3 regions of the Cohnella sp. 56 genome follow, and region 3 is predicted to be linked to each of the others. Evidence: predicted binding sites of a transcription regulator. Region 3 holds the regulator's gene; each other region holds the start of a gene.

Region 1 (10,487 bases), on a different contig from region 3:
ACGGCAAGTGCGGGCGCTCTTATTACGAAGCAGGAACTAAAAATATTGCGGATGATCGACATGGGGCTGTCGAACAAGCAGATCGCCGAACAGCTGGAGATCACGGCCGAAACGGTGAAGAGCCATCTGAAAAGCATGTACAGAAAGCTTCAGGTGAACAGCAGAGAACAGGCGCTGGAGCAGGGGAAACAATTCAAATGGTTGTAATGGACATAACGTTATCCCCCATAATTTCACCGCGTCTCCCCCTTGAATGGGGGATTTTTTTTGCGCTGAAATCATCTTATATTAGGACAAAAGTAACAATATTCGACGTTTTTCAATCCCATTACAAGCCAAGAGGTGTTCACGAATTTATGAAAAAGTCTGCATCAAAAATGAAGATATGGTCTTCCCGGGCAGGGAAAATCGTGCTGGCATGCTTGCTCGCCTTGATGTTCATCCCGTTCACAGGCGCAGGCAAGACAGTCCATGCGGCTTCTCCGACTTGGGCAACGGTGGGACAGACCGAACAACCGTCGAAGGTGCAAACCTTTCTCAAAGCGGGCGGCACTTTGTATGCGGGGACGGGGAGCTTCACCAATAACGACGTATGGGCGAACAGCGACGGCACCTGGACGCGAATGAGCGGCTCGCCGTCTTATGTGCGAACTTTGCTGATGGATGCGGCGGGTACGTTGTATGCGGGAGCCTGGGGTGACGGCAACAACGTATCGACGTATACGGCCGGCGGCGGCTGGCAGCAGATGATCGGCTCGCCGGGCAATGTGTATTCGTTGATTGACTTCAATGGCACGATTTATGCGGGAGCTTCCAATGGGCCGAGCAACGACGTATGGACGTACACGGCTGGCGGCGGCTGGTCGCAGATGAGCGGTTCGCCGGGCGATGTACAAAGTTTAACGGATATCAATGGCACGCTGTATGCGCTGACTTTAAACAACGGCGCATGGGCGTACAGCAACGGTGCATGGGAGAAGATAACCGGCTTGCCCAAATTTGTAGTTTCGTTGGTGGATGTCGACGGCACGCTGTATGCGGGGGCTTCAGCATCAGGAATCAACAGAGTTTGGACATACAATAACGGAACATGGACGCAAATGGGCGACTCGCCGGGCAGAGTGCAAACCTTGCTTAATGTGGACGGCACGTTGTACGTAGGGACGACCAACTGGGCCGACGACGTATGGACATACACCGTCAGTGGCGGTTGGAAGCATATTTACGGATCGCCTGCTATGGTATATGCCTTGTTCGATGACAACGGGACGTTGTACGCAGGGACGCAGACCGGAGACAAAGACATATGGACGTACAGCAACGGCACGTGGGCGCAGATGGGCATTGTGCCGGGCAATACCAACACCTTGTTCAGTGCCGGTGGCACGCTGTATGCCGGGACAGACGACGACACGAATGGCGTGTGGGCGTATACGGCCAGCGGCGGATGGACACGGATGAGCGGCTCGCCGGGTTATGTGTATGCCTTCATCGAAGTCGACGGCACGCTGTATGCGGGAGCTTGCAATGACGACAATGACATATGGACGTATGACACGACCGCGGCTGCGCCCGTATGGACACAGATGACGACAAGCCATGCGCCGAGCAATGTGTATGCCTTTCTCAATATCGACGGTACGCTGTATGCGGGTACCAATAACGGCGACCATGACATATGGACGTATGATACGACCGCGGATGCACCCGAATGGACGCAGATGACGGACGGCAATGTGCCGAGTTATGTGAATGCCTTGATTAATGTGAACGGCACGCTGTATGCGGGGACAGGCAGCGGCATGGGTGACTTATGGACGTATGATACGACCGAGGCAGCGCCCGAATGGACGCAGATGACGGACGGCGTCGCGTCTACTCCCGTGTATGCCTTGATCAATGTGAACGGTACGCTGTATGCCGGCACTGCCGCCTACGACAATGACGTATGGACGTATGATACGACTGCGGCGACGCCCGAATGGATACAGATGAGCGATTCGCCGGGCGGCGTGGGCGCATTGCTCTATATGAACGGTACGTTGTATGCGGGTACTGACAACAGCAGCGACGACTTATGGTCGTATAGCAACGATACATGGACGCAGGTAAGCGGTTCGCCGAGCCAACTGCATGCCCTGCTGGGAGACAATGGCAACCTGTATGCGGCAGGAACGTACGGCGTAGAGCAGCTGATCGCTCCCGGGACGCCTGCGAATCTGCAATTCGACAGCACCACGACTGAATCGACTACGCTGACCTGGGATGCGGTAGCGGGAGCGACCGGCTACTATATCTACGAGAATGGCGGCTTCACGGCGATTGACACGGTGACCGAACCGGCCTATACGGTGAGCGATCTGACGCCGAACACATCTTATACGTTTGCGGTGAGCGCGTTCAATGCAGCCGGCGAATCGGCGCAGAGCGGGGCGATCCCTGTTCGGACGCTGAGCGCGGTGAGCACGGACGCTACGTTGACCTCGACGATCGGCACGGTGAGCGCAGACGGCACTGCGGACGAGAGCATCACGGACGTTCCATACGGCACGACGTTGGACGAGCTTAAGGCAGCGATCACGCCGGCGGCGGATGCCACGTTCGAAGTGTACGATGCGGACGGGACGACCGTAGCTACCACCCTGGCGACCGGTACGAAGGTGATCGTCACTGCGCAGGATGAGACCACGCAGGTAACGTATACGGTAACGGTAAATTTGAACAAGGACGCTACGTTGACCTCGACGATCGGCACGGTGAGCGCGGGCGGCACTGCGGACGAGAGCATCACGGACGTTCCATACGGCACGACGTTGGACGAGCTTAAGGCAGCGATCACGCCGGCGGCGAATGCCACGTTCGAAGTGTACAATGCGGACGGAACGACCGTAGCTACCACCCTGGCGACCGGTACGAAGGTGATTGTCACCGCGCAGGATGAGACTACGAAGGTAACGTATACGGTAACGGTGAACTTAAGCACAGCCGCAACGTTGACCTCGACGATCGGCACGGTGAGCGCGGACGGTACTGCGGACGAGAGCATCACGGACGTTCCATACGGCACGACGTTGGACGAGCTTAAGGCAGCGATCACGCCGGCGGCGGATGCCACGTTCGAAGTGTACGATGCAGACGGGACAACCGTAGCTACAGCCCTGGCGACCGGCAAGAAAGTAATTGTCACCGCGCAGGACGGCACCACGCAGGTGACGTACACGGTAACGGTAAATTTGAACACGGACGCTACGTTGACCTCGACGATCGGCACGGTGAGCGCAGGCGGCACTGCGGACGAGAGCATCACGGGCATTCCGTACGGAACAACACTGGACGAGCTTAAGGCAGCGATCACGCCGGCAGCGGATGCCACGTTCGAAGTGTACAATGCAGACGGGACAACCGTAGCTACAGCCCTGGCGACCGGCAAGAAAGTAATTGTCACCGCGCAGGACGGCACCACGCAGGTGACGTACACGGTCACGGTAATTCCGGCGCCGACCTATACGGTGACGTATAGCGGCAACGGGGCCGCATCCGGCAGCGCACCGACCGACAGCGGTTCCTATGCGCAAGGCGCTGCCGTCTCTGTGAACGGGAACACCGGGAATCTGACGAAGACGGGTTATACGTTCGCGGGCTGGAATACGGCGGCGGACGGCGGAGGCACGAGTTATGCCGCAGGCTCGACTTACATCATGGGCACGTCCAACGTGACGTTGTATGCGATGTGGACGATCGACACGTATACGGTCAGCTTCAACAGCAACGGCGGCTCGGCGGTTGGCAGCCAGTCCGTGAATTACAATCTGTTGGTCACAAAACCGGCTGATCCGACGAGAAGCGGGTATACGTTCGGCGGATGGTACAGCGACGGAGGGTGGACGGCACAGTTCAACTTCGCCACTCCGATCACGGCAAATACGATCCTGTATGCAAAGTGGACGGCCAACGAGACGGGCGGCCCTTCCGGTGACGGTGACACTCCGTCAGTACCGCCGGCTGGCAACAACACAGTACCGCCGACCAGCAACACAGTGATCTCGACCAACGGCACGCTAACGCTGCCCATCGGTCGATCGGGAGAGGTCAGCCTGGGCGATGAAGTCAAAATTATAATTCCTGCCGATGCGTCGGCCAAAGAACTGAAAATAACGATAGAAAAATTGGCAGACACTCAAAAGCTGCTCACAAGCAAGAATGTCCCGGTCAGTTCGATATTCGAAATACTGAAAAACTTTACGGAAAACTTCAATAAAGAGATCACCATGACCTTTACCTTCGATCCGCAAAAGTTAAAGGGCGCTCAGAAGCCTTCTGTATTTTTCTACGACGAAATCAAGAAGGTATGGGTGGAAGTCGGCGGCGAGGTAAAAGGCAGCACCATCACTATCAAGGTTAACCACTTCACGAAGTATGCGGTATTCGCAGCAGGTCAAGGCGCAGACGCACCGACCGATCCGGGTCGGCCGATCAGCTTCAGCGATATTGCCGGGCACTGGGCAGAGGCGAGCATCAAGCAAGCAGTCAGCCTTGGCATCGTCAGCGGCTATCCGGACGGCACGTTTAATCCGAACCGTATCGTGACCCGCGCTGAATTTGCGGTGATGCTGATGAATGCGCTCAATCCGCAAGGGGACGGAGCCGCACTGACATTTGCCGATAAAGAAAAAATCGGCGCGTGGGCGCAGACATCGGTCGCGTTAGCGGTGCAAGCGGGCATCCTCGCAGGTTACGAGGACGGCACCTTCCGCCCGAATGCCCGAATCACGCGTTCGGAGATGGCGGTGATGATCGCCAAAGCGCTGGGACGGCCAGTTGAAGCCGCAACGGCAACAGGCTTCGCGGACGACAAGGACATTCCGGGCTGGGCGAGAGGCGCAGTCGAGGCGACAAGAAAGCTGGGCATTATCGAAGGCAAAGGCGCGAATGCATTTGCGCCGGGCGATAGAGCGACCAGAGCGGAGTCAGTCACCGTGCTGCTGAAGCTGTTGGCGCAAAAGGACAAGTAAACAAGCAAGGCTGCTTTGCATTCAATGGCAAAGCAGCCTTGTTTTTGTTCCGTGGCGCTGCATGCCTATTAAAACGATGAATGAGAGGCATTCCGCCATGCTTACAGCGCCTGTCCGCTGTCGACCATGATGATCTGGCCGGTCATCGCCTCCTGCTCCAGGGCCGCACAGATCATGGATGCGATATCTTCGGGTGTCGAGATGCGCTTCAGGAGCAGGCGGGGTGCAAGCTTGTTCATTTGCGCTTCTCTACCGTCCCACCACCTTGTAGCGACGGCGCCCGGCACGACGCAGTTCACCCGAACGGCGCCGAGCATCGGGTCGGAGTTCTACTTCGAGCCCTTGTTCAAGGAGAAGTTCGTGGTCCTGTTGCCCGAGGATCATCCGCTTGCGCGGCAAGCCGTCATTGAACCGGAGGATTTGCAGGCGTATCGTCTCCTCGTCACGGCGGCGACTTGCCCGTATCGCAGGAAGTTGGAGATGACGATGCAGGAGAAGGGCAATGTGACGCTTGATATGATGGAGATCGGGAGCATGACGGCGTTGAAGCATTATGTCGAGAACGGGCTGGGGATCGCCCTTGTCCCTGGCGTGATGGTGGAATCCGGTCTAAAAGGGACAACGGTCAGGGCGATCACCGGGAGCCTCATCGATATGACATTCGGAATGTTGTGCAAGGAATCGGCATACCCGTTCCAGCTGGCGAGTCAGCAGCTTTATCGGCATCTGAAGCAAGCCTTCGCAGTCAGCAGGATATAGGCTGCTCCGACAGGGGGCTAAGCGTTCTGGATGCCGTGCTTGCTGGCAATTTGCTCGCCCTGGTTGGGCTGACCCTTGCCTTGGACGATCAGGTCGCGGAGACTGCCTCTGATGTAGATGCCCCAGGAGTCCGTACAGACGTCGTAGCACTCGTATGCGGGAACGAGGCCGACATGGGTGAATCGAACCTCGGTCTGGCCGTCCTTCTCGGCGATCTCGAACACAATGTCGGTCCCCGTCCACTCGCTCTTGTCCTGAACGAAGTTGAAGTAGTTGTCCGCAATATGCCACACCACCTTATGACCCGGAACAAGCTCGGTAATATGGAGGGTGCAGCGGTGAATGTCTTGATGGCGGTACTTGAATTCGCCGAGCTCGTCGGTTCTGCCTTCAATTTCTTCCGACCACCACCCGCGGACATGGTTGATGGCAGTGTAGACCTGTTCAGGGCTCTGATCGACCGTAAAAGAAATACTGTAACCTTGATCCATGTGTGTAATCTCCCTTGGTTTATTGTTGACTACACACCGAGTATAAGGATTGTACTTGCAAAACACAAGTACAAACTTGCAAAATGCAAGCGCGATTTATATAATGATCTCATGAAAAAGCGATCTTCTACCGTTTGCCCAATCGTATATGCGCTCGATATATGGGGCGATCCCTGGAGCCTGATCGTCCTGCGGGACGTCCTGATTCATAACAAGCGGCATTACCGCGAATTTCTCGCTTCACGCGAACGCATCTCCACCAACATATTGAGCGCACGGCTCCAATCGCTCGTCGAGGCCGGCCTGCTCGTCAAGACCGAAGGCGATTCGAACCGCGCACAGACCATGTACCGGCCGACACAGCAGGCGCTCGATCTGTTTCCGGTCATTTTTGCCATCATGCATTGGGGTTTGAAATACAATCCGAATACCGATATGACGATTCCGATCATGCAAGAGCTGGTGACCAACGAAAAAGGGCTGGAGCAGCGGCTGCTGCAAAACTTCGGCGATGTTACCTCATAAAATAATGCGGCCAAGTACGAAAGCCGACTCTGCGGGCTGTGTCGGCTTGTTTGCTGTGCCACGACTTGCTCGCCTGGCCGTCTCGGCGATTCCGAATCCAAAGGCTCACCCAATCTCGGGGTAAATACAGGGGTACGGTGTGTGTCATTGAAGAGGGGAGAACGAGCATATGAAGCAGGCGATCCTGATTGTGAATCCTACGCCTCATCCGCACCTTTACGGCGGGCATGTCGCTGCTGCTGGGCCAATTGCACAATCACAAGGACGTCATCTACTTCACCGCCCGCAGCGTGTCGGTGAGCTCCCCGAACCCCGTCGGCACGAGTGTGGACGGCGAGGCAGGGCCGCCCTTGCCGCTTGAGCTCGACATCTTGCCGCGTTATATCGAAGTGCTCGTGCCGGAGCCTTCGGCCGTATAGCGTCACATCGCCCCACCCGCATGCAGCGTGCAGCTGCTGCGGTTTTTTTGCGATCCTGCACAACCACCGGACGAACGCACTTTTTTTTCTTGTCCACATTTATACCTTACCGTATCGATTCGGCGTGCATGTACTGAACGATACCAATGACAAGGAGGTTTTGGATGTGGGGAGCAGAAGACCGCAAGGCTACGACCCCGTTCAGATCCATAACTCAACTTCGTTTAATGCGTTCGGGAGAGTCGAATATGCCTCTCTCTTTTGCAGCGACGACAACTATTCGGTTCAGCGCGACGATACGTGGAGAGCCTCCAGTCGCGGCGCCTGCCTGCTGACCCGAATCACCGCCACGGTCCGCACGCCGAGCGGCAATATCGAAGCGACGCCCTATACGTCTTCCGGCACCTCTTACAGCAACTTCGCCATCATCCAGACAGGCGTCAATCAGTTCCAAGTGACGCGCGTCGTGAGCGGCAAAAAGCGCAGGTAAAGCCCCGAGCGGGGCACGATCAGCCTAAAGCCCCGAGCGGGGCACGATCAGCCATCGCGCAATCAGGAAAAGACGGCAGGCCTGAAGTCAAAGGCCGGCCGTCTATTTTGGCGTTGCGCGAAGGCCCCGGTTCTCGCAATTCGGCGAACGGCGGCGCCGCTCCCTGCAGACCTAATGCTGCTTATACCGCAATATTTTGCGATACATCGAGGTGTCCTGCAGACGGCGGAAAGGGCGCAAGTCCGGCTTGTAATTGCCCTCGATGATCCAGATCCGGCGGCGACTGTCGATGCCGATATCGAATCCGACCTGCCTCAGCTCGGGGTAGCGCATCCCCAGCCGTTCGGCAGCCGACAGTGCGAGCCGTTCCGCTCGGGCGAGCAGGCCGCGATCCCCGATTCGGGCCAGTCGCAGCGCCTCCGGCGCCGGAACGGTGCGGCCGGTCACATTGGTGACGAGATATCCCGGCGCCGCCACCTTCGCGTACGAGCCTGTCGCTACCCAAGTGGACGCAGCGTCTTTTTTTCTCTGTGCCATGATCCGAATATCGAACGGCTTGCGCCCGATTCGGGCGAGCTGCAGACGCCTTTGGACAATGTAGCCGCGGCCGTTGTTTTGTTTGCGGAGCCATGCGAGCAGCTTGTCGGTGTCACTGATGGCGACCGCCATGTTCTCATTCTGAATCCAATAGGCGTGCGCGCCGTTCCGGCTGATGAAGACGATGCCCCTGCCATAGCTGCCATCGCGAGGCTTCAGTACGACGCTTCGGTATTGAAGCAGCATTCTCGACAAAGCGTTCCTGCGAAGCAGCCGCGTATCCGGCAGCCGGCCGGCGAGAGCGGACGCATCGCGCAGGATGCGATATTGCAGCCATTTGTCTCTTGGGATCGACATCGGGATCACATGCCTTCTGTTGAATCGTCTACGGTAACTCTAAGCCAGATTTGCGATCGGCATAAGCGGCGATCCGCCCATATTTGGAGTCAAGCCGGGACGTCCGGGGAAAATCATTACATATAATTACAGTATTTTGCCCGATTGTGACATTGCTCACATGCTCGATTCACAGGCGTCTCTATAATGATTTTGAAGTAAGAGAGGAGGCCTATTTGTGGACGCATTGGAGCTGGCGCGATGGCAATTCGGCATTACGACGATTTATCATTTTTTGTTTGTGCCTCTATCGATCGGACTCGCGTATCTGATCGCTTTCATGAACACGCTGTACGTGGTCAAAAACGATGAAAAGTACAAGCGGCTCACGCAATTCTGGGGCAAGCTGTTCCTGCTGAACTTCGCGGTGGGGGTCGTGACGGGCATCATGCAGGAGTTTCAGTTCGGGATGAACTGGGCGGACTATTCGCGTTATGTGGGGGCCGTGTTCGGCGGTCCGCTGGCGGTGGAAGCGCTCGTGAGCTTTTTTCTGGAGTCGACGTTCCTCGGCATCTGGATATTCGGCTGGGATAAGCTGCCCAAGAAGGTGCATCTGCTGTCGATCTGGCTCGTCGCGATCGGCGCGACGCTGTCGGCGCTGTGGATTTTGGCGGCCAACTCGTTTATGCAGGAGCCGGTCGGCTATGTCATCAACAACGGGCGGGCGGAGATGTCGAACTTCTTTGCGCTGCTCGGCAACAAGCAGCTATGGGTCGAATTCCCGCATGTCATCTACGGTGCGCTGTGCACGGGCGGACTGTTCGTCGTCGGCATCAGCGCCTACAAAATATTGCGCGGGCATCAGGCCGAGGCGTTCAAGGCTTCCTTTTCGATCGGCATGGTCGTCACGCTCGTCGGCAGTATTCTGACCGCGTTCGCGGGGCATGAGCAGGCGCAGCATCTGATGGAGACGCAGCCGATGAAGATGGCGGCGGCCGAGGCGCTCTGGGAGACGACGGGCGAGCATGCGCCGTGGACGGTCGTGGCCGCGATCGATCCGGAGGCGAAGGACAACCCGGCCAAGCTGGAGGTGCCCTACCTGCTGAGCGTGCTGTCCTACAACAAGCTGAGCGGGGCTGTGCCGGGCATGAACGAGCTTCAGGCGCAGTACGAGCAGCAGTACGGACCGGGCGACTATATCCCGCCGGTGCGCACGACATTCTGGAGCTTCCGCGTCATGCTGGCGTCGGGACTGCTGATGATCGGGGTCGGCTTGCTCGGCATCTGGAAAATGTATCGGGGCAAGGTGCTGCAAAGCCGGCGCTTCCTCTGGTGGATGATGCCCGCGATGGCGCTGCCGTGGCTCGGCAATCTGTCCGGCTGGGTGATGACCGAGGTCGGGCGTCAGCCGTGGCTCGTGTTCGGCTTGCAGAAGACGGCGGACGGCGTGTCTCCGCTCGTGTCGAGCGGCATGGTGCTGACCTCGCTCATCGGCTTCACCGTCGTATACGGACTGCTGGCCGCAGCGCTCGTGTATCTGATGCTGCACTTCGTCCGCCAGGACGACATCGCGGCGGAGCAGCCGCACAAGGCGAGTGCGGGCAAGCCGGCGCTGCCGATGCTGTGACGGGCAGGCTGCGGGCGTGACGGATTTGATATCGATATCGGAAAGAGAGGCGAAAATACCGCTATGCTGGAGACGTTATGGTTTGTGCTGGTGACCGTGCTGTTCATCGGCTTCTTCTTCCTTGAGGGCTTCGACTTCGGCGTCGGCATGCTGACGAAGATTCTCGGGCGCAGCGACACGGACCGCCGGGTGATGATCAATACGATCGGGCCGGTATGGGACGGCAACGAGGTATGGCTGATTACGGCGGGCGGGGCGATCTTCGCCGCCTTCCCCAACTGGTACGCGACG
Region 2 (10,487 bases), on a different contig from region 3:
GTTGATCAGGTTGACGGCGGTGACGTTCGAGGTCGTCGAGTTGTGGCCGTACGAGCCGCAGCCGAGCGTGAGCGAAGGCAGGTTCGTGTTGTAAATGTCGCCGATCGCCCCATGCGTCGAAGGCGCGTTGACGATGATCCGGCCGGTCTGCAGGCGAGCCGAGAATGCCGCGATGACCGCCTGATCGTTCGAATGGATGACCGACGAGTGGCCCATGCCGCCGAAGGCGATGACCTGTGCGGCGCGCTCGATGCCCTGCTCGGCCGTCTTGACCTTGTAGCAGGCGAGCACGGGGCTCAGCTTCTCTGCGGACAGCGGGAACTTGTCGCCCACGCCGGCCAGCTCGGCTACCAGCACCTTCGTCGCCGGCGGCACCTGGATGCCCGCCATCTCGGCGATCTTGACGGCCGGTTGTCCGACGATGACGGCGTTGACGGCGCATTTCTCTGCATTGATGACCAGCTTGGATACCGCCTCGACTTCCTCTTTATTGAGGAAGTAGCAGCCTTGTCGCGACATAAGCGCCTTCGCTTGGTCGTAAATCGGTTCGTCGAGGATAACCGCCTGCTCCGAAGCGCAGATCATGCCGTTGTCGAACGTCTTGGACAGGATGAGGTCGGTGACGGCTTGATCCAGATCGGCCGTGCGTTCGATGAAGCATGGCACGTTGCCTGGACCGACGCCGAGCGCCGGCTTGCCGGTGCTGTAGGCTGCCTTGACCATCGCGGAGCCCCCGGTCGCCAGCACGAGCGCGATGTCCTTGTGGTTGATCAGGAGGCCCGTCGCCTCGACCGAAGGATGCTCGATCCATTGAATGCAGTGCTCCGGCGCGCCTGCGGCTACTGCCGCCTCGAGCAGCGTTCTCGCCGCCGCCGCGCTCGACTTCTGTGCCGACGGGTGGAAGGCGAAGACGATCGGGTTGCGCGTCTTGGCTGCGATCAGCGACTTGAACATCGTCGTGGATGTCGGATTCGTGACCGGCGTGATGCCCGCGATGACGCCGACAGGCTCGGCGACCATCCGATAGTTCTCATACACATTCTCTTCGATGACGCCTACCGTCTTCTCGGCTTTGATGCTGTGATAAATATACTCGGTGGCGAAAATGTTTTTGGTGATCTTGTCCTCGTATACGCCCCGTCCCGTCTCTTCAACCGCGAGCTTCGCGAGCGGCATATGCTTGTCGAGACCCGCCAGCGCCATTGCCTGCACGATCCGGTCCACTTGCGCCTGGTCGAGCTTCATGTAGGCTTCGAGCGCCTTGCGGGCACGCTCGGCGAGCAGGTTCACCTCATCCTGCGCAGAGATGAATTCGACTTGCGCTTTTTCCTTCGTTGCCATATGTGCGGCCTCCATTCAAGTAAGTTTCTCTCCCGTCCGGACCAGCGTGGCCGGATTATGTCTGACGGCGGCCGGATCAAGACCCGGCCGCCGTGTCAACCAAGAAGTGTCAGCGAATCGTCAGTGCGCTACAGGCTTGCCGTGCGTGCCGTCGTGATGCGTCTTGTCGTTCACCCAATGCTTGATCTTGCCGCCTGCCTTGCGCAGCAGCGGGAGCAGGTAGTAGTCAAGTCCGAAGCGTCCGGCGTTGGCGCCGGCCGTGAAGACGATGAAGCCGAGGATGAGCAGCCAAGGGTTCGTGCTGACGGTGCCGGCGAAGAGGAACAGCGTGTTGAGCATCATCCCGAAGAATGCGGCCGTGACGGTGAGTCCACCTACGATCAGCCCTACGCCGATCAAGAATTCGCCGAGCGGGATCAGGATGTCGATGAGCTTGACGTTCGGCAGTGCGAAGTGCTGAATGAAGTAGGTGTAGTTAGGGAAGATGACTTCATTCGTCGCGTGGTCGGCTACCGGCTTGGTGACCGCTCCTTGCAGGAATCCTTTTGCCGTGAATCCGCCCGTCAGCTTGTGCCAGCCTGCGTCGATCCATTGCCAGCCGACGTAGATGCGAAGGAGCGTGACTGCGACTGCTGCCCATACATTTTCTCTGAACCATTTGGTGACCATATTGGCCATCTCCCTTTCGCCTTTAAGGCGTTTATTAGTAGCGTTTCGGTTGTCTTGCTTGCCTTACACCCTCAGTATGAGGCTTGCGGCGATTGCCGAATGTGATGGATATCACACTTTGCGTTATTTTCTTGTGAATTTTTTCACTTAAGTTTGCTCAGAAGCTGTACACGTTCGAGTGATCCTCCAACGTCTCGATAATCTCCTCCTCCTCGTTAAGCCGGTTTTTCAAAAACGCGTAAGCCTGAAGCAAGTAGGACGACAACGCCTTGGCCTCATCCGGAGAGATCGGGAGCACCGATTGCTCCAGCGTGTTCAGGAACGAGGAGATGAACCGCTCCGCCAGCCCGTAATCCTGCTCCATCAGCGTGAACAGATCCGGTTCTGTCTCGAGATACCATACCGCGTAGGGGAAGAGTTGTGTCTTCTCCCAGGAGATATGCGCGCTCCACTCGCTCATAAAGTGCTTCACCCGCTCGTTCAGGACGCGAATATGGTCGTTCAGGTGAAGGATGTCATCATCCTTGCGGACGGTGCACACTTGCGCGTACAGGTCTGCAAGTTCTTCCTCCAGCGCATCGTGCTCCTGTCTGGCTCTCACAACTGCATCGCTCAGTAGCTCGTAACGCTCGTCGTCACCGCCGTATGGCTGAAGGGGTTGCTGCGTATCGGCTGTCGTTTTCATTTGTTTGTGCCTCCTTCACTGTCTCGCGTGTTGCTTTCTTTGATGAGTTCAATATATCGCACATGCGGCGGTAGGAATGTGAAAAAAATCACATTTCGAGTCTCGACATAAATTTGCCATAAATCGGTACTGGGCCCGGGGTTGCTCCTGCTTTTTTCCCGTTTTAACGATATCCCCTTCGGTCAGGACGCTCCAAGCGGCAGGCAACCTCCAGTCGTATCTCCGACCGCCGTATCTCCAGCCGCCATCTCACCTTCACCCTCTCCTGCCCCCCATCCCGCTCCAGCGCTATCCCTTTTCGCCTGCACCTTAATCCTCGCCCTGTTCTCGCCGCCATCGACGCCTCCCCGTCCGTTTGACCGCGCACTCACGCCCCGATTTTCCCAGAATCCTTCTGAACAAAAGCGTGCATTCAAGTCCATTTTTTGTTACAATGAGAACAGGAGTTCTGTTTGGAGGAATGAGCATGCCGAGCCACTTTTCCGTACGTGAATCTTTGCCGGTTTATAGCGAGGACGACTGCGCCGGAGCTTTGTTCGCGGGCAAGTGGCCGAGTGGGTTCCGCTGCCCCCGCTGTGCGCATTCGCATTATTATGCGGTGACGTCGCGCGGGCGCAGGCTATTCGAGTGCCGTTCCTGTGCGCACCAGACCTCGCTCACGACAGGCACGATACTGGAGGGGACGCGTACGCCGCTGGTGAAGTGGTTTCAAGCGATGTATCTGATGCAGTTTGGCATCAGCGCCGTGCTGCTGGCCGAGCTGATCGTGGTGACGTACAAGACTGCCTGGCTAATGAACCACAAGCTGCGCCATGCGATCGGTGCGTGGGACCTCGACCGGCCCCTCGAGGGAGATCTGCAGCTGTTGGGCGAATATTATGGCTACGAGTATCATCGCTACTTCAGCAGCCGGACCGCTCAGGAGGACCTCAAGCCGCAGCCTGTCGTGATCGGCGCCTCCCTTAACGAGGCGAAGAGGATCGTTCATTTGAAAATGAAAGTCGTGGACGGCCCGGAAGGATGTGCCGCGACCGTCGGCAGCGCGGGCAGCGAGGATATGACGGAATGTTTTATACGACAACATGTGGCCGGCGAGACAGCGCCCGCACATGCGGAGATGCTGGAGCCAGGCCATCGAGGTCAGGCAGCGCCGCATGTTGCCTGGCGTGAAGCCGTGCGCTGGATGGCTTGGACGTTCGGCGGGATCGGCCCGAAGCATCTCCAGGCCTATCTCAACGAGTTCTGCTGCCGTCGCCTGTGCCGCAACGATATGCTCGCAGAGCTCATCGCCAGTTGCGGATCCACCAGGACAATTACCTACCGGGCTCTCGTCGGCGCACGTGCAGGCATCCGCCCCCTCAAGTGGGGACACAGACACCGGTCACGGAGCGCATGGCGCGCCGGATGACCCGACTGCCGCATAAAATCGAACGGCTTGATGATCCGTAGTGTTGTCCTGACGGAAGGGGATATTGTTCAAACGTGAAGGAGGAGGATACTGCTTTTACCTTACACCATTTTATGGAAATTTAGCATTCATTAGCTTGCCCCTTCTGGAGCGGGCGCTCCGGCGGCGCTCACTCGGTTTGCGCCGCCGGCACAGTCAGTATCACGGTCGTGCCGCGGCCCGGCTCGGACCGCAGCTTCAGCTCGCCGGATACGGCGCGCGCGCGTTCCTCCATGCTGAACAGGCCGACGCCGGCGCCGCTCGAAGCGCGGACGAAGCCGACGCCGCGGTCCTCAATGACGGCTCGAACCTGGCCTTCTTCTTCGGTTAGCGATATAGAAGCCTCGGAGACGCCGGCGTACTTGCCGATATTGGTCAGCGCTTCCTGCACGACGCGATAGATCGTCGTCTCGGCGAGCAGCGACGGACGTCGTCGCAGTCCGCACTCGAAGCGCACTTTGATCCCATAGTGGCTCTCGAAGTGCCCGATATACGTACGAAGCGCCGGCACGATGCCCAGGTCATCCAGCACGGACGGACGCATCTCCCATGCGAGCCCCCGCACCTCCGCCATCAGCTGCGACACCTGCTGCTCCAGCATCGCGAGTCCCTCGTCTTCTTTCTCAGCCAGCAATCGATCGATCGTGATCTTGAAGGAGAACAGACTCTGGCCGATCCCGTCGTGCAGATCGCGCGAGAAGCGCCGCCGCTCCTCCTCCTGGATCTGCATCATCTGCGCCAGCATGGACTGCAGCTCCGCCTCCGTCTCCTTGAGCCGAGTCACCTCGTGACGGATGGCCAAATATTGATAAGGACGACCGTCGCTGTCGATAAACGGGACAATCGTCGTATCTACCCAGTATTCGCGCCCGTGCTTGGATCGATTCCTGATCTCCCCGCGCCAGACCCGGCCGGAGGCGATCGTAGACCACAGCTCCCGCATGAACGCTTTGCCGTGATAGCCCGAGTTCACGAGCCGGTGATCCTGGCCGATCAGCTCGGTGCGGCTGTAGCCGGAGATCTCGCAGAACTTGTCGTTAACGTAGCGAATCTGACCCCGCCGGTCGGTGATGGCGACGATCGCGGATTCGTCCAGCGCGAACTTCACGTCGGCAAGCTGCTTGAGCGAGCGCCTGAGCTCTTCCCGGTAGCCCGCATCCGCCACGCCGTCATCCAAGCCCGACAGCAGTCCCTCCACCTGCGCGGCCAGCATCTCCGCATGATACGCCGGCCTTGCGTTGTTGTCCGGTTCAGTCAAAGGTCAACAGCCCCTTTTTCATCGCGAATTTGACAAGGTCCGGCCGCGTCCGCAGCTCCAGCTTTTCCATCAGGTTGCTCTTGTGGGATTCCACGGTTTTGACGCTGATGATCAGCTGCTCGGCGATCTCTTTGTTGGAGTAGCCCTGAGCGACCTTGGCCAGTATCTCCTTCTCCCGGTCGGACAACGATTCATAGGTGCCGGCATGCTCTCCGTTCTTGAGCTTGTCCAGATAATCGCTCATCAGCCGCTTGGTCGCGGAAGGGTACAAGTACGCCTGCCCGCCGGCCACATGCCGGATCGCGGAGAGCAGCTCATCATGCGGCGCGCTCTTCAATATATAGCCTGAAGCTCCAGATTGAATCGCGCGGAACAAATAACCTTCGTCGTCGTGCATAGTCAGAATGAGAACGGCGGTATCGGGCAGCGTCTTCTTGAGCTCGGCCGTGGCGGTCAATCCGTCCTTGCCGTGCGGCATGCTGAGATCCATGAGAACGACATCCGGCCGCAGCGCCTCCGCTTGGGCGATCGCTTCGTCCCCGTCCGCGGCTTCGCCTACGACCTCCATCTCTTGCTTGCCGCCCAGCAGCATGATCAATCCCGAGCGCACGATGGCGTGATCGTCGACGACCAATATCCGGATCATATGGTCCCTCCCCCGCTGCGAATGTATTGTTCCCATTCTAACATAGGGCAGGCCGTTCAGTCAGCGCATGACACCATGCGGTACTACACGGATCGCGCGGCGTGCTTGCCCGCGAGCAGTGCTCCGATTCGATCTGCTGCCTCCGAGATGAGGCGGCGTTCGTCGGTTCGGTACACTCTTTTGCGGCGGTCCCCGGCGATCAGCACGCCGCAGGGCGCGGACTCCCGGTACAAGGGCGCAGCGTATGCGGAACGGAGATCCTCAGCGAGCAGCAGCGGGTATTCGTGGAGTTGGCGGGAACAGACGAGCTCTGACATCTGCAGCGGCATCGCCCTGCCGACCTTGAGCACGGTAGCCGACAAACCGCGTCCGGGCCGCTCCGTGATGGCGAAGCAGCGTTCGCTCGTATGCCCGGATGCGAGCAGCCACTTGAGCGCATGCGTCGAAGCATCCGTCAAGCCGATCGCGCAGCAGTCGCAGCCTGTCTCGGCGCGGACCAACGCCATCTGCGCCATAACCGCTTCGCGGCGGTCCTGTTCGATCATCTCAGATTCCTCCCAAGCCTTCGAATAGCAACCTTATTGTTATAGTGTATCGCAGCGCGCCGCTAGCGTAAGTCGGGGAATTCCCCGAATTCGTCAGGGGGAAACTCCTGAATCGCACGGCCGCTGTGACGATTCTCACAAAAAGATAAGGGAATTCCCGCCGGAAGATCAGGAGGTTCCCCGATAAAACGAAAAAGCGGGATACGATATGATGGAGTCATCAAAGGAATCGGATGGGGGACGCGGTTATGGCAGTAGCGATGAAGAACAAGGCGGCCGGAGAACGGCAGCAGGATAATGGTCTGGGGATTCACCGCTTCTTTTCCGAGGACCAGTTCGCCCGTCTCGAAGAACTGATGTATCCGAAGCGTGCGGAAAAGGGAAGCTATCTGTTCTGGGAAGGCGATGCGGCCGGCAAGCTCTACTATCTGCGCTCGGGCAAGGTCAAGCTGCGCAAGTCGACGGATGAAGGCAAGGACTTCACACTGTCGATCATGCAGACCGGGGATCTGATCTGGGAGCCTGAGCACGGACTGTCGTCCGTTCATACGTTCAGTGCGGAGGTGCTGGAGGATGCCGAGGTCGGCGTCGTGCAGTGGAAGGATCTCGAGATTCTGCTGTACCGGTACGGCGACTTCGCCGTCCGCTTCATGAACTGGATGGCCATCGCACAGCGGGTGAGCGAGTCGAAGTTCCGCGATCTGCTGTTGTTCGGCAAGCCCGGCGCGCTCGCCTCGACGCTGATCCGCATGGCCAACACCTACGGTGTCGCCACCGCTGAAGGCATCAAGATCTCGCTCAAGCTGACGCATACGGAGTTCGCGGACCTCATCGGCACCTCGCGCGAGAGCGTCAACCGCATGCTGAACGGCCTGAAGGAAGAAGGCATCATCGATATACGCCAAGGGCGCATTATCATCATGGAGCTGAACAAGCTGCGCGAGATCTGCCACTGCCCGACGTGCCCCGGCTGTCCGAAGGAAATCTGCCGGCTGTAATCCGATTCCTCATAGGTCCGGCGATTATTGTAACGCAATCGTAATATGCGCTTCATCTTAGCTTCATGTTCGGCGGTTACAATACAGACATGACCCCCCTTTTCAATAATATAAACTTTGGGCTTGCAGCTTTTGCTGCAGGCCCGCTTTTTTTTGTCCGGCAAACCTTCGCACCTTCTTCTGGGCGGGCGCATACCGTATGTTAGCGTCATTCGCCCAGCCGAGGAGGTACTTGCATGACCCATAAAGGGAAGAACCGCAGCCGGTCCGCCGCCAAGCCGACGGTGCAGTCGCGGCCTGCAAAGAGCGAAGTCAAGCTCCATGCCAAGACGAACGTCAAGAAAAAAGCAGGCGTCGCAGTCAAAAAGAGCCGGCCAATAGACGATCTGGAACAAGCGATGCCGGTCAGGCAAATTCCATGGTGGTTCACGCCCGAGCATCAGCGCGCGCTAGGTCATGGCGGAGGCGGCACATTGGGCCACCTGGTGCCGCCACGTCCACCGCGTCCGCCGGGACCTCCGGGGCCGGGGCACGGACCGTTCCCGCCAGGGCCGGGGCCGTTCCCGCCAGGGCCGGGGCCGTTCCCGCCAGGGCCGGGGCCATTCCCGCCAGGACCGGGGCCGTTCCCGCCAGGGCCGGGGCCGTTCCCACCAGGGCCGGGGCCGTTCCCACCAGGGCCGGGGCCGTTCCCGCCAGGGCCGGGGCCGTTCCCGCCAGGACCGGGGCCATTCCCGCCAGGACCGGGGCCATTCCCGCCAGGACCGGGGCCGTGGCCGTGGCCGGGGCCCGGACCGTTCCCCGTCCCGATCCCGATCCCCCTGCCGATTCCGGTGCCGGGACCCGGGCCTGGACCTGCTCCCGGTCCTGCCAGCTTCGTCGCGGTTACGGTCGAGGGCGGCCTCACGTTCCCGAACGTGTCCGGCACCAGCTATGTCACGTTCTACCCGGGCATGACCTTGCGCCAGGCGCTGTTTGCCTCGGGCCGGGTCCAGTTCGGACCGAACGGCTTCATCGTCAGCGTCGCCGGCATCCCGGTTGGCGGAGCGATCGGACTGACGGTCCGCTACAACGGACGCGTCATCCCGCAGACGCTGCTCGACCAGGCGATCACACCGGGCAGCACGATTACGCTGAGCCTGTTCTATCTGTAAGCGGAGGCTCCCGCAGAGTGACCGGGACGCGCTCTCGCAGCCGCCGGAGCGTCTCGGCGAGCCGCAACAAAAAGCAGGGACGGAGCGGAATACACCGCTTCGTCCCTGCTTTTTGTTCGCTGCAGCACAGCCGCCCATTATCCGATCTCCCGGCTCACTCTGCGCTTCAGCAGCAGCGGGACGAGCATCGCGACGGCGAACACGACGCCTCCGAGCGCGATCTCGCGCCAGTCTCCGTGCGTGAGGCTCGCGCCGAGATAGCAGAACGCGAAGGTGCCGGGCAGCGTACCGATTGCCGTCGCAGGCACATAGGCGCGAAGCGGCACCCGGGCGGCGCCGGCCGCGTAGCTGACGAGGTCGAACGGCACGAGCGGCGCGACGCGCAGCATGAGCACGATCGGGAAGCCTCTGCGCTGCATGGCGGCTTCCAGCTTGCGCAGCCGCGGATCGTCGCGGCCCTTGAAGAAGCCGAGCCCGACCTGCCGCGCCAGCAGGAAGGACAGCACGGCGCCGGGCAGCTCGCCGAGGAACGTATACAGCATGCCGTGCCACGTACCGAAGGCGAGCCCGCCCGCCAGCGTGAGCACGGAGGCGGGGAACAGGACGAACGGCCGGACCATGAACAGGCCGATGTACAGCACCGGCGCGATCCAGCCGAAGGACAGCATCCAGTTGCGGAGCGTGAGCGGCGTTATTTTCAGATAGTGGAAATTCACCCACAGCAACACGCACGCCGCCGCGGCGATGAGGAGGGACAACAGGATGACCTTGCGGCTCACACGAACACTCCTGTCTAGCGCTTCATGCAAGCATCATACAGGAATTTCCCTTCATTTCCAAATCGGACGCGGCGGCCCGCCGACTACCGGAAAAACAGTAGTCCGAAGCGGCGAGGCAGCGCATCTTGTCGGGCCGGGCGCCGCCGCCCGCTATTGCCGCAGCTTGAACGTAACGGTCAGCAGGCTGTCTCCCGGCTCGCCGCCCGCCATCGATTCCATCGTGTAGCGGACCGAAGACAGCTCGGGCATGAGCTTGAGGAGCGCGTCCAGATCCGGCTTGTCCTCGGACGTATAGCGCATCTTGGCCTCGGACCGGCCGCTGGCCGCGGCGGATCGCAGCTGGGCTGCGATCTCCTTGACTGTCGAGACGGTGCGCGACGGCTCCAGGTAGTCGGCGCCGATATCCTCCCGGACCGACTGATAAAAGGCGGTCCGTCCCTTGTCCTTGGCGATCAGCGAATCGAGCGTGTTCTTGTATGCGGTGACGGCCTGCGGATAGCCTGTCTTCCAGCTGTGATCCTGCTTGAGCTGACCGTCGGTCACCAGGTAATAGCCGTATGTCGTACGTCCCTTGACGTCCGGCACCGGATCGTCGAAGGTCGTATCGAGCTGGTACCAGACGCCGTCCAGCTTCACGAGATTCCAGGCATGCGCTCCCGTGTTCACAGTGCCTTCGACGATGCGCGCCGGAATGCCGGCGTCCGTGAGCAGACGGTATGTCAGCGTCGCGTAGCCCTGACAGACGGTGAGGCCGCTCTTCAGCGCATCGTAGGCGGAATGCCTGACAAGCGTCCTGTCATAGGCCACATTGAGCAGCACCCAGTCGTGGATGGCCTTCACCTTCTGATGCGCGTTCATATCCTTGGTGACGATTTTCGCGAGTATTTCCTTGGAGCGGGCGTTTACATAAGCGGTCTGAGCCGCGTTTTCCCAATATTTCATCGTAAAAGTAAGCGTGGAGGCGCGTC
Region 3 (10,487 bases):
GGCTTCGAGATCGAGGCGGTGCCGCGCATGGGCTACCGGCTCGTCGGCCGGCCGGCCAAGCTGAACGCGGCCGAGCTGCAGGTCCGGCTCGCGACGGCGGCGTTCGGCCGCAGGCTGCATCTGCTGGACGCTGTGACGTCCACGCAGGACGTCCTGCGCGACCTCGCGGAGGCCGGCGCGCCGGAGGGCACGCTCGTCATCGCCGAGCGCCAGGACAACGGCCGCGGCCGCATGGGGCGCGCATGGGTATCGCCGCCGGGGCGCGGCGTGTCGATGAGCCTGCTGCTGCGTCCCCAGGTGCCGCTGCAGCAGGCGCCGCAGCTCACGCTGCTGGCGGCCGTCGCGCTGTGCCGGGGCCTCTCCAGGGAGACTGGGCTGGCGATCGGCATCAAGTGGCCCAACGATCTGCTCGTCGACGGACGCAAGATCAGCGGCATCCTGCTGGAGTCCGCCGCCGAAGACGAACGGCTGCGCTATGTTGCGGTCGGTCTCGGAATTGCGGTTAATCTGGACCCCGCGGATTATCCGGACGATCTGCTCTCCCGCGCGGTGTCGCTCAAGATCGCGGCGGGCCGCCCGTTCGACCGGGCGGCGCTGATCGCAGCCGTGCTGCTCGAGTTCGAGCAGCTGTACGCCGTCTACAAGGAGCGGGGCTTCGAGCCGATCCGCATCTTGTGGGAGACTTACTCGGTCACGCTGAACCGCACAGTCAGCCTGAACGCCGGCAACGGCTTTTTCGAGGGGATACCGCGAGGGCTGGACGCCGGAGGCGGACTTCGCGTCGAGCTGCCGGAAGGCGGCGAACGGACGATCTATTCGGCGGAGATCGGGGATGCGGCCCCGCTGCCGGGCCAAGGCGGGTAGATGTGGGGGATAGGGCGCCTGTCCGGCGTCTGCCCGCCATTTACGGGCCGACGCGCATCTGCTATAATATAGCTGCTCGGGCGGTATCATGACGAACCGCACCGGGAGACATGATAGTGATGAATGCCGTGTCGACATACGGCAACCTATGAATCGAATAACCGTGATGATTTCGCGGCGGATTCTGCTCTGAGCCCAAGGGACCGAGACAGAAGGACGTGAAGCGCTCCTGCTGAATGGACACCTTCTTTGCTCATGGGCATCGAAGGTTTTTTTGTGCTTGGACGGCAGTCCGCCTGACAAAAGGAGATGTGCGAGATGAGCCAGCCGCTAACCCCGCCCAAACTGAAAAAAATGAAAAGCCAAGGTTTGCCGATCGCCATGGTGACCGCTTACGATTATCCGTCCGCGAGGCTCGCCGAAGAAGCAGGCGTCGATGTCCTGCTGGTCGGCGATTCGCTGGGCAACGTCGTGCTCGGATACGATACGACCGTTCCCGTCACCCTGGACAATATGGTCTATCACACGAGAGCGGTCGTGCGCGGCGCTCCGGGCACGATGGTCGTGGCGGATCTGCCGTTCGCCACCTATCGCGGCTCCAAGGAGCAGACGCTGCGCAATGCGGCGCGGCTCATGCAGGAGGGCGGCGCCCATGCGGTCAAGCTCGAAGGCGGCGCGGAGCTGGCCGACGAGGTGAGACTGCTCGTATCGGCCGGCATTCCGGTGCTCGGACATCTGGGACTGACGCCGCAGTCGGTGCTCCAGATCGGCGGCTACAAGGTGCAGGGCCGCGACGATGCGGAGTCCGCCAGGCTGCTCGCGGATGCGCAGGCGCTGGAGGAGGCGGGCGCGTTCGGCATCGTGCTCGAGCTCGTCGTGGAGCCGGTCGCTGCGGCCGTGTCCCGCGCGCTCGCGATCCCCACGATCAGCATCGGCGCCGGACGGGGCTGCGACGGCCAGGTGCTCGTCTACCACGATCTGCTCCGCTACGGCTCGGGCATCCGCGACAAGCGCTTTGTGAAGGCATACGCAGACGTGGGAGAGACGGTCCGCACTGCGATATCCCAATATGTGAACGAAGTGAAAACCGGCCGCTTCCCGGACGAGGCGAATGCGTTTCAGGCGCAGGCGCAGCCGGAAGATACGTCCGCAGCCAAACTATACGGAGGCGACACCCAATGACGGCATCCTTGACCGCCGCGCCGGCAATCGTCCGGACGATCGCAGAGCTTCGCATGCAAATAAAGGATTACCGGCGGCAGGCCGGCGAACATGCATCCGTCGGTCTCGTGCCGACGATGGGCTATCTCCACGAGGGGCATGCGAGCCTGCTGCGCAGATCCGCGGCAGACAACGGACTGACCGTGCTCAGCATCTTCGTCAATCCGCTGCAGTTCGGCCCGAACGAAGACTTTGACCGCTATCCGCGCGATGAGGCCAGAGATCTGGCTGTGGCAGCGGACGCCGGGGCGGACATCGTGTTTATGCCGAGTGTCGGCGAGATGTATCCGCGACCGGCCGCGACCCGGGTGACCGTGTCCGGGGTCAGCGAGCGCCTCTGCGGCGCCAGCCGTCCGGGGCACTTCGACGGAGTCGGCGTCGTCGTGACCAAGCTGTTCAACATCGTGCAGCCCGACAAGGCATACTTCGGCATGAAGGACGCGCAGCAGGTGGCCGTCATCGAGCGGATGGCGGGCGATCTCAATCAGCCTGTCGACATCGTCCCCTGTCCGATCGTCCGCGAAGCCGACGGCCTCGCACTGAGCTCGCGCAATGTATATCTGAGCGAGACGGAGCGCAGCGAAGCGCTCGTGCTGTCCGCGACGCTCGCCCGGGTGCCCGAATGGATCGCCGCAGACGCGACGGCGGAGCGGCTGAAGGCTGCCGTGACGGCCGGCATCGCCGCCTCGCCGCTCGCCGACATCGACTATGTCGATGTGCTGACCTTCCCGGATATGCAGCCGCCGCAGGCCGATCTCAAGCTCTCCGACAGCCGCGAACGCCTGCTTGTGGCGGTGGCGGTCAGATTCGGACGCACGCGTCTCATCGACAATATCCTTATTCCAGCAGCGGAGGCTTGATTGATATGCTCAGACAAATGATGAAGTCCAAGCTCCACCGGGCGACGGTTACCGAAGCCAACCTGAATTATGTGGGCAGCGTGACGATCGACGAGGACCTGCTCGAGCTGGTCGATATTTTGCCCGACGAGAAGGTCCAGATCGTGAACAACAACAACGGCGCCCGATTCGAGACGTATGCGATTCCGGGTCCCCGCGGCTCCGGCGTCGTCTGTCTGAACGGGGCGGCCGCGCGGCTCGTGCAGCCCGGCGACAAAGTCATTATTATCGCATACGGCTATGTGACGAACGAAGAAGCGCGCGCCCACAAGCCGAAGGTCGCCATTATGGACGAGGCGAACCGAGTCGTTCAAATGATGGCGCAGGAGCCTCATTCGACCGTCGTCTGAAGCGTATGAAAGGGGTCCGGCAAACGCAGAATGAGCAGTACATTCCTTCTGCGACAGGGGGCCCTTATTTGATGATTCATCCCTTATTTGCGACCATGAACGATGTGCTCGACCAGATGATCGAACGTTATCCGAATTCGTCCACGGAAGAAAAATTGGCGCTGGAAGAGCAATGGAACGTGTTAAAATCGATGAGTGATGATATCATTGAGTCATGGCTCGCGCTTGAGGAAAAAATGGGCGACTACCGGCGACAGCGGCAAGCGTCCCCGCCGGGCGCCGTCATGGACGCGGCGGCCATGCTGCCGCAAGAGCTGCCGCTGCCGTTCGTCAAGGGCCAGGGCTACTTCAAGCTCCAGATGTTCCGCGAGTGCGCCTGCCAGTTCGAGGAGCTGATCGCGCATTATGCCGAGTGGCCTGTCGCCCGTCTGTACCTGGCGATGAGCAGGATGCATCTGGGCGAATTCGCGGACGCGCACCGGCACTTCGAGCTGGTCGCCTGCACGGCCGACGAGCCTAGGCTGCAGGCGATCGCATACAACGCGATGGGCTGCGTGCAGGCGGTTCAGGCCAATCTGATCCAGGCCTGTTCGTTTTTCCGCAAGGCGATAGAGCTGGCTCCGGGCTTCGAGGACGCCCGCCGCAATCTGGATTCGTGCAGCAGAGGAGCGGAGAGCGTGCAGCTCTCCTTCGGGAGCGCGGAGCTTGCCGCGCTCGCGCCGGGCTGACGGACCCGCTGCCGGCCGGCCGGCTCCGCGGCAGCCGGCGATCAGCAGGAAAGGAAGTCATGCATGAAATTTGCCGTTCTTGACTTTGAGACGACTGGCGTGTCGTCGCAGCAGGATGAGATTATACAAATTGGCATCGCGGTCGTCGACGAGACGGGCGCGCTGCTGTCTTCATACAGTTCGTTCGTCAAGCCTACGCGTCCGATCCCGGCATTCATCACAGGGCTGACCGGCATCAAGGACGAGAACGTGGCCGACGCGCCGGCAATCGAGGATGTCATCGCCGAGACGGTGCCGCTGCTTCACGATGCCGTGCTCGTCGCGCACAACGCGGGTTTTGACGCCGCCTTTTTGCAAGCCGCTCTAGAACGGAGCGGTTATTTGCCGTTTTCGGGGCGGGTATTGGATACGGTGGACCTGGCCCGGCTCGTTTTTCCGTTCATGCCGTCGTACCGGCTCGGCGCGATCACCCACGATCTGGGCATCGTACACGAGCGGCAGCATCAGGCCGACAGCGATGCGCTGGCGACCGCCGAAGTGCTGATCGCCTGTCTGAACAGGCTGCGCGCGCTCCCTACGCTCACGCTGGAGCGTCTGTGCGAGCTGACGGACGGCGAACACAGCGATCTGGGCTGGCTGCTCGCCTCGCTGCGCAGCGAACGGGACACCGCCTGGTTCGAGGAGCCGGACGGCTACCAATACTACCGCCAATTCGCCATGCGCATCTCGGATTGGACCGAGGACGATGCGGACCGCGAGGCCCAGCGCCAGCAGTCCGAGCGCGCGCTGTCGGAGATGTCGTTCGAGGCGTACCTGGACGGCGTCTCCGGCCGGATGCAGGAGCTGTTCCCCGGCTACGAGCAGCGGGAAGGCCAGCGCATTATGTACGACGAAGTGCACAAGGCGCTGTCGGACGATTCGCATCTGCTCGTCGAAGCGGGCACCGGAACGGGCAAGTCGCTCGGCTACCTGCTGCCCTCCCTTTATTATGGATTAAAAGAAAATAAAAAAATCGTCGTGACCACGCATACGATACAGCTGCAGGAGCAGCTGCGCCAGCGCGACCTGCCGCTCCTGCAGGAGGTGTTGCCGGTCCCGTTCAAGGCGGCCGTCTTCAAGGGCCGCAGCAACTACATGTGCCTGCGCAAGTTCGAGCAGCAGATGCAGACGCCCGCCTTCGCGCTCACCCGCGAGGAGGCGGTGACGCGCGGCCAGCTGGCCGTCTGGCTGTCGGAGACCGAGCGCGGCGAAGCCGAGGAGCTCAATCTCGGGAGCCGCTCCAAGGAAGAGTGGGGCGCGGTGGCGAGCGATGCCGACTCCTGCCTCAACCGGCAGTGCCCCTGGTTCCGCAAGTGCTTTTATCACCGCGCCCGCCAGGATGCGCTCAAGGCGGATCTGGTCATCACGAACCATGCGATGGTATTCACCGACATGCGCGCCGAGCATCGGCTGCTGCCGGCATACGACCGTCTGATCGTCGACGAAGCGCATCATATGGAAGAGGTCGCGAGCAATCATCTCGGGCGGCGGATCGGCTACGGGGCGCTCACGGCCGCGCTCGTCAGGCTGGCCAAGGATATGCGGTCGGGACAGCTGCCGAGCCTGATCTCGCAGCTGACCGGGCAGACGGCAGGCGCGAACAGCGATGCCTGGTCCGAGCGGGCGGAGGAGCTGCTGCCGCGCGTACAGGAGCTGAGAGAGGCGTGGGAGCAGTGGACGGACCGGCTGTACGCGCTGCTCGCCTCGAGCAGCGCCGCGGACGATGCCGGCGCGCTGAGCCTGCGGCTGAAGCCGGACGCGCTGCCCCGCGACTGGGAGTCGATCCGGGTCGACGGGGACAACGTCATTCTCCGGCTGTCCGATCTCGTGCGTCCGCTGGACAAGCTGCTCGCCGAAGTCCGGGAGCGCAGCGAGGATCTGGCTTTGCAGGGCTTGCTCACCGATATGAACGGCACCGTCAAGGAGCTGTCGAACCTGCGGGCCGACCTGCAGTCGTTCGTATCGTTGTCCGAAGAGAGCTCCGTATACTGGATCGAGGGACATACGCAGTACAAGAGCCGGTCGATCTGGATGTATATCGTGCCGGCGGACGTGAGCGGGCTGCTGAAGGACGGTCTGTTCGGTCAAAAAGAAAGCATCGTGCTGACTTCGGCGACGTTGACGGTGGACAAATCGTTCCAATATGTCAAGGAGCAGCTCGGACTCGACGAGGCCGAAGCGCAGGGCCGCCTGCGTACGGCGCAGCTGCCTTCGCCGTTTAACTACCGCAAGCAGGCACTGCTCCTGATACCGAGAGACTTCCCGGGAATCAAGGGGCGTGACGGGGAAGCCGCCTTCGTGAAGGCGCTGACCGCTTCGCTGGCTGAGGTCGCTGTCGAGACCCGGGGACGCATGCTCGTGCTGTTCACCTCGCACAAGATGCTCAAGACGGTGTACGAGCCGCTCAAGGCGGCGCTCGCGCCCGGTGATATTCAAGTGCTGGGGCAGGGGATGGACGGCAGCAGCCGCAGTCGGCTGACGGGCCAATTCATGGACCAGCCGCGGTCGGTGCTGCTCGGTACGAGCAGCTTCTGGGAGGGCGTCGACCTTCCGGGCGACGCGCTGACCTGCCTTGCGATCGTCCGCCTGCCGTTCCAGCCGCCGAACCATCCGGTGACGGAGGCCAAGAGCGAGCGGCTCACGGCCCAGCGCAAAAATCCGTTCATGAAGCTGTCGCTGCCGCAGGCCGTCATCAAGTTCAAGCAGGGCTTCGGCCGGCTCGTGCGGACGGCCTCGGACAGAGGCATCGTCATTTTGTACGATACACGCGTCATCGACACGAGCTACGGCAAATACTTTTTGTATTCGCTGCCCGGTCCCAAGATGGAGCATCTGCCGCTGGCCGGCCTCGTCTCCCGCGTCCGCGAATGGCTGCAGCCGGCTTCGGAGACGCCTGCCGACGCTGCGGCTGCCGGAGCGGACGGTTCGCAGGGCGGCGCGGCCGCAGACGGCGAGACCGCGGCCGCCGCCGAGGATTCCGCTGCTCAGGAGGCAGCATCCTCCGCGGACGGGCGTACGCAGGAGCCCGCCGCTCCAAAACGAAGCCGCGCGAAAAAATCGAAGGAAACTACCATCAAGGCGCCGGAAGGGGAACGAACCACTTGAAGCAGGTGAAAATATCGGAAGCGGTCGTCAGGCGCCTGCCCATCTATCTGCGGTATCTGAACGAGCTGAGCATCAGCGACGTGCAGACCGTCTCGTCCCAGGATCTCGGCGAGAAGCTCGATCTCAATCCCGCCCAGATCCGCAAGGACCTGGCGTACTTCGGCGAGTTCGGACGCAAGGGCGTCGGCTACAACGTAGGTTATCTGATCGAGAAGATCCGCCATATCCTGAACCTGGACCGCCCGATCCATGTCGCGCTGGTCGGCGCGGGCAACTTGGGCAGAGCGCTTTGCAACTACAATATGTACCTCAAGGACAATATGAAGATCGTCTCCGTGTTCGACGACGATCCCGCCAAAAAAGGCGTCTCCATCGGCAACCTGACCGTCAATCCGATCCAGCTGCTGCCGCAGGAAGTGCGCGACAAAGAAATCTCGATCGGCATCATCACGGTTCCGGCGAGCGAGGCGCAGAAGGTGGCGGACCGGTTCGTCGAGGCCGGCATTCGCGCCATTCTGAACTTCGCGCCGACCGTGCTGAAGACGCCTGCGGGCATACGGATTCATCATGCGGACTTCACGAGCGAGCTGCTGAGTCTCGCTTATTATATGGACCACGATCAACAATCGGAAATGACCGACGAGAGCGAAGGAGACGAATTATGAAGCGTTGGCTGATTGAGAACGGCGTATTCGCGGAGCTGTCCGCGGACAGGCAAGTATTCGAAGGCTGGATGTCGATCGAGGGCGGGTATATCGCCGCATCCGGCGAAGGCGTCGCCCCCGGCGAGCTGCGCGACGCTGCCGAAGAGATCGTGGACGGACGGGGCTTGCTGTTCATGCCCGGCCTTGTCAATACGCACGGACACGCGGCGATGTCGCTGCTGCGCGGTCTGGCGGACGACCTCGTCCTGCAGGACTGGCTGGAAAATCATATGTGGCCGATGGAAGCGAAGTTTACCGGTGACGACGTATTCTGGGGCACTTCGCTCGCTGCTGCCGAGATGATTCTATCCGGCACGACGACGTTCGTCGACATGTACGATCATATGGACCGCGTCGCGGAGGTCGCTTCTGCAGCCGGACTGCGGGCGACGCTCACGCGCGGCGTGATCGGTCTGTGTCCGCCCGACGTGCAGACCGCCAAGCTAGGCGATGCCGTACAGTTCGCCAGAGACTGGCAGGGCGCCGCGGATGGCCGGATTCAGGTCATGATGTCCCCGCATGCGCCTTATACTTGCCCGCCGGATTATATCGAACGGATCGTCGCGGCCGCCCACGAGCTTAATCTCCCGCTCCACACCCATATGTCCGAGACGGCTGCGGAGGTCGAGTTTAACGTCAAGCAATACGGCGTCCGTCCCGTAGAGCATCTGGACAAGCTCGGGCTGTTCTCCCGCCAGTCGCTCGTCGCGCATGCGGTGCATCTGAACGACGAGGAGATCGCTCTGCTGGCCGAGCGCGCGGTCGCCGTCTCCCACAACCCGGTGAGCAATCTGAAGCTGGCCAGCGGCGTCGCCAGAGTGCCCGATCTGCTGCGCGCGGGCGTGACCGTAGCGCTGGGCACCGACAGCGCCGCCAGCAACAACAACCTGGACTTGTTCGAGGAGATCCGCATGGCGGCGCTGCTGCACAAGGGCGTATCCGGCGATCCGACCGCCGTCCCCGCAGCCGAGGCGCTGCGGATGGGCACGCTGTACGGCGCGCGCGCCATCGGGCTCGGCGATGTGACGGGCTCTCTGCGTCCCGGCTTCAAGGCCGATATTACGGCCGTATCGATCGACAAGCCGCATTTCATGCCGCGAACCGACTATATCTCGCATCTCGTCTATGCGGCGAGCGGCGCCGATGTCGCCCACGTGTGGGTGGACGGGCGCCAGCTGATGCGCGGACGGGAGCTGCTCACGCTTGACGTCGAACGCATTCGCTTCGAGGCGCAGCGCAGCTTCGAGAGGCTGCGCGGATGACGCCGAGCCGGACGGCTGCGCGCAGGAGGCAGTCCGTGTGGACCGGATGGCGGCTCGCGACGATCATCGCCGGCTTCATCGTATTCGTCGCCGTGCTGTTCGCCCTGTATGTCCGCAGCGCGGACGAGGACTATCGCAGAGAGTCGCATGACGCGATCGCCAGAGCCAAGCAGGAGGCGGGCCTCACCAAGATCGAAGCTGCGACCAAGCACGTATGGGAGCAGTCCGTCTGGGTGGTCGAGGGCCGCGACGGCACGAATACCGAGTGGTTCGTATGGCTGCGCGATGACGGCACAGTGAAGGAAAAGGCGAGCGACGGACTGACGCAGAGCGAAGCCGAGCAGCGATTCGAGTCGGGGCATCCCGGCAAAAAAATCGTCCGTACGCTCCCCGGATGGTTTTCGGGCCAGCCGGCATGGGAGATCCGTTATATCGACGACGCCAAAGAAGCCAGACAAGCGATCGTATTTCTGTCTTTTAAAGACGGGAGCGAGCTTAAATCCTACAACCTGATCGCATAGCCATCATGATTCAATTTTTGCGGCCGCGCACTGAGCGCAGGCCGTATTTTTTTGCGCGCAACTCCACTCTTACCCGGCTGGCAAACATTTGACACAACTTTTTAAGCGTATATGTATTAAAAGTCTATCAAAATATGATATACTGACCGATGTACTGTTGTAGCGGATGAATTGATATACGAGATGCGCAACTTACTAAAGGAGGCTAATGCCTGAATGAAAATGCGAATCCTGCCTATAGCGACGACGGCGGTGTTATCGGCTGCGGTGTTGTTCGGCGGTTGGTTTGCTTATCGTCATTATGGCGTAGAGCAGCCGCTCGACCGTACGGCGGCGAAGGTGCCGGGCGTCGAATCGGCGCATACGGACATGAATGCGGACGGCATTACGTTAAAGGTCAAGCTGAGCAAGGACGCCGATCTGGCGGATGTATATAGAACGGTAAAGGAAGAAGGCGCGCGCTCGATCGGCTCCAAGAGCCTGAAGCTCGTGGCGGAGAACGCCGACAACGAGAAGCTTGAGAAAATATGGCGCTCGGCGCTGTTCGACGTCGCGCAGGCGATGGACCGCAAGGAATATACGGGCATTCGCGATGCGATGGCAAAGCTGTCGTCCGAGACGCCCGGACTCGAGGCTTCGACCGAGATCGACGATGACAACGTTTATATCAGTCTCAGACTCGACGGCAGCGCCAAATATGTGATTTTACCGCGTCAGGGAGACCGGATGGAGGTGTGGCCGAATGCATAATTGGAGAACCTACGGCAAAGAGATTGCGATCGGATTCGTGCCCG

The links. The regulator Rex, encoded in region 3, represses fermentation and respiration genes when NADH is low (regulators of the CRP and FNR family bind a similar motif). The targets are predictions, from matches to a motif close to TTGTGAAATATTTCACAA.
Region 1: VQ071_RS14230 (cytochrome ubiquinol oxidase subunit I) is a predicted target of Rex. The motif match lies at 8,735-8,752, and genes of this name have one in related genera.
Region 2: VQ071_RS15430 (hemerythrin domain-containing protein) is a predicted target of Rex. The motif match lies at 2,772-2,789, and genes of this name have one in related genera.

The regions. Positions count from the first base shown of each region.
Region 1 covers NZ_JAZDQE010000007.1:103,957-114,443, reverse strand. Annotated here, with positions in the region: gene VQ071_RS14275 (LuxR C-terminal-related transcriptional regulator) at 1-207, shown strand, start outside; gene VQ071_RS14270 (S-layer homology domain-containing protein) at 411-5,012, shown strand; partial or broken gene VQ071_RS14265 (SDR family oxidoreductase) at 5,114-5,317, opposite strand; gene VQ071_RS14260 (substrate-binding domain-containing protein) at 5,244-5,771, shown strand; gene VQ071_RS14255 (SRPBCC family protein) at 5,789-6,262, opposite strand; gene VQ071_RS14250 (winged helix-turn-helix transcriptional regulator) at 6,374-6,787, shown strand; gene VQ071_RS14245 (hypothetical protein) at 7,015-7,206, shown strand; gene VQ071_RS14240 (hypothetical protein) at 7,373-7,696, shown strand; gene VQ071_RS14235 (YheC/YheD family protein) at 7,868-8,590, opposite strand; gene VQ071_RS14230 (cytochrome ubiquinol oxidase subunit I) at 8,808-10,196, shown strand; gene cydB (cytochrome d ubiquinol oxidase subunit II) at 10,260-10,487, shown strand, end outside.
Region 2 covers NZ_JAZDQE010000008.1:80,327-90,813, reverse strand. Annotated here, with positions in the region: gene adhE (bifunctional acetaldehyde-CoA/alcohol dehydrogenase) at 1-1,341, opposite strand, end outside; gene VQ071_RS15435 (DoxX family protein) at 1,462-2,010, opposite strand; gene VQ071_RS15430 (hemerythrin domain-containing protein) at 2,168-2,695, opposite strand; partial or broken gene VQ071_RS29320 (transposase) at 3,129-3,332, shown strand; gene VQ071_RS15425 (hypothetical protein) at 3,393-4,103, shown strand; gene VQ071_RS15420 (PAS domain-containing sensor histidine kinase) at 4,273-5,400, opposite strand; gene VQ071_RS15415 (response regulator transcription factor) at 5,393-6,046, opposite strand; gene VQ071_RS15410 (GAF domain-containing protein) at 6,130-6,591, opposite strand; gene VQ071_RS15405 (Crp/Fnr family transcriptional regulator) at 6,840-7,589, shown strand; gene VQ071_RS15400 (hypothetical protein) at 7,826-8,740, shown strand; gene VQ071_RS15395 (TVP38/TMEM64 family protein) at 8,878-9,519, opposite strand; gene VQ071_RS15390 (transglutaminase domain-containing protein) at 9,670-10,487, opposite strand, start outside.
Region 3 covers NZ_JAZDQE010000004.1:278,166-288,652, reverse strand. Annotated here, with positions in the region: gene VQ071_RS09550 (biotin--[acetyl-CoA-carboxylase] ligase) at 1-864, shown strand, start outside; gene panB (3-methyl-2-oxobutanoate hydroxymethyltransferase) at 1,183-2,046, shown strand; gene panC (pantoate--beta-alanine ligase) at 2,043-2,945, shown strand; gene panD (aspartate 1-decarboxylase) at 2,951-3,334, shown strand; gene VQ071_RS09530 (hypothetical protein) at 3,406-4,062, shown strand; gene dinG (ATP-dependent DNA helicase DinG) at 4,126-7,206, shown strand; gene VQ071_RS09520 (redox-sensing transcriptional repressor Rex) at 7,203-7,871, shown strand; gene VQ071_RS09515 (amidohydrolase) at 7,868-9,172, shown strand; gene VQ071_RS09510 (cell wall elongation regulator TseB-like domain-containing protein) at 9,208-9,693, shown strand; gene VQ071_RS09505 (hypothetical protein) at 9,910-10,443, shown strand; gene VQ071_RS09500 (AAA family ATPase) at 10,436-10,487, shown strand, end outside.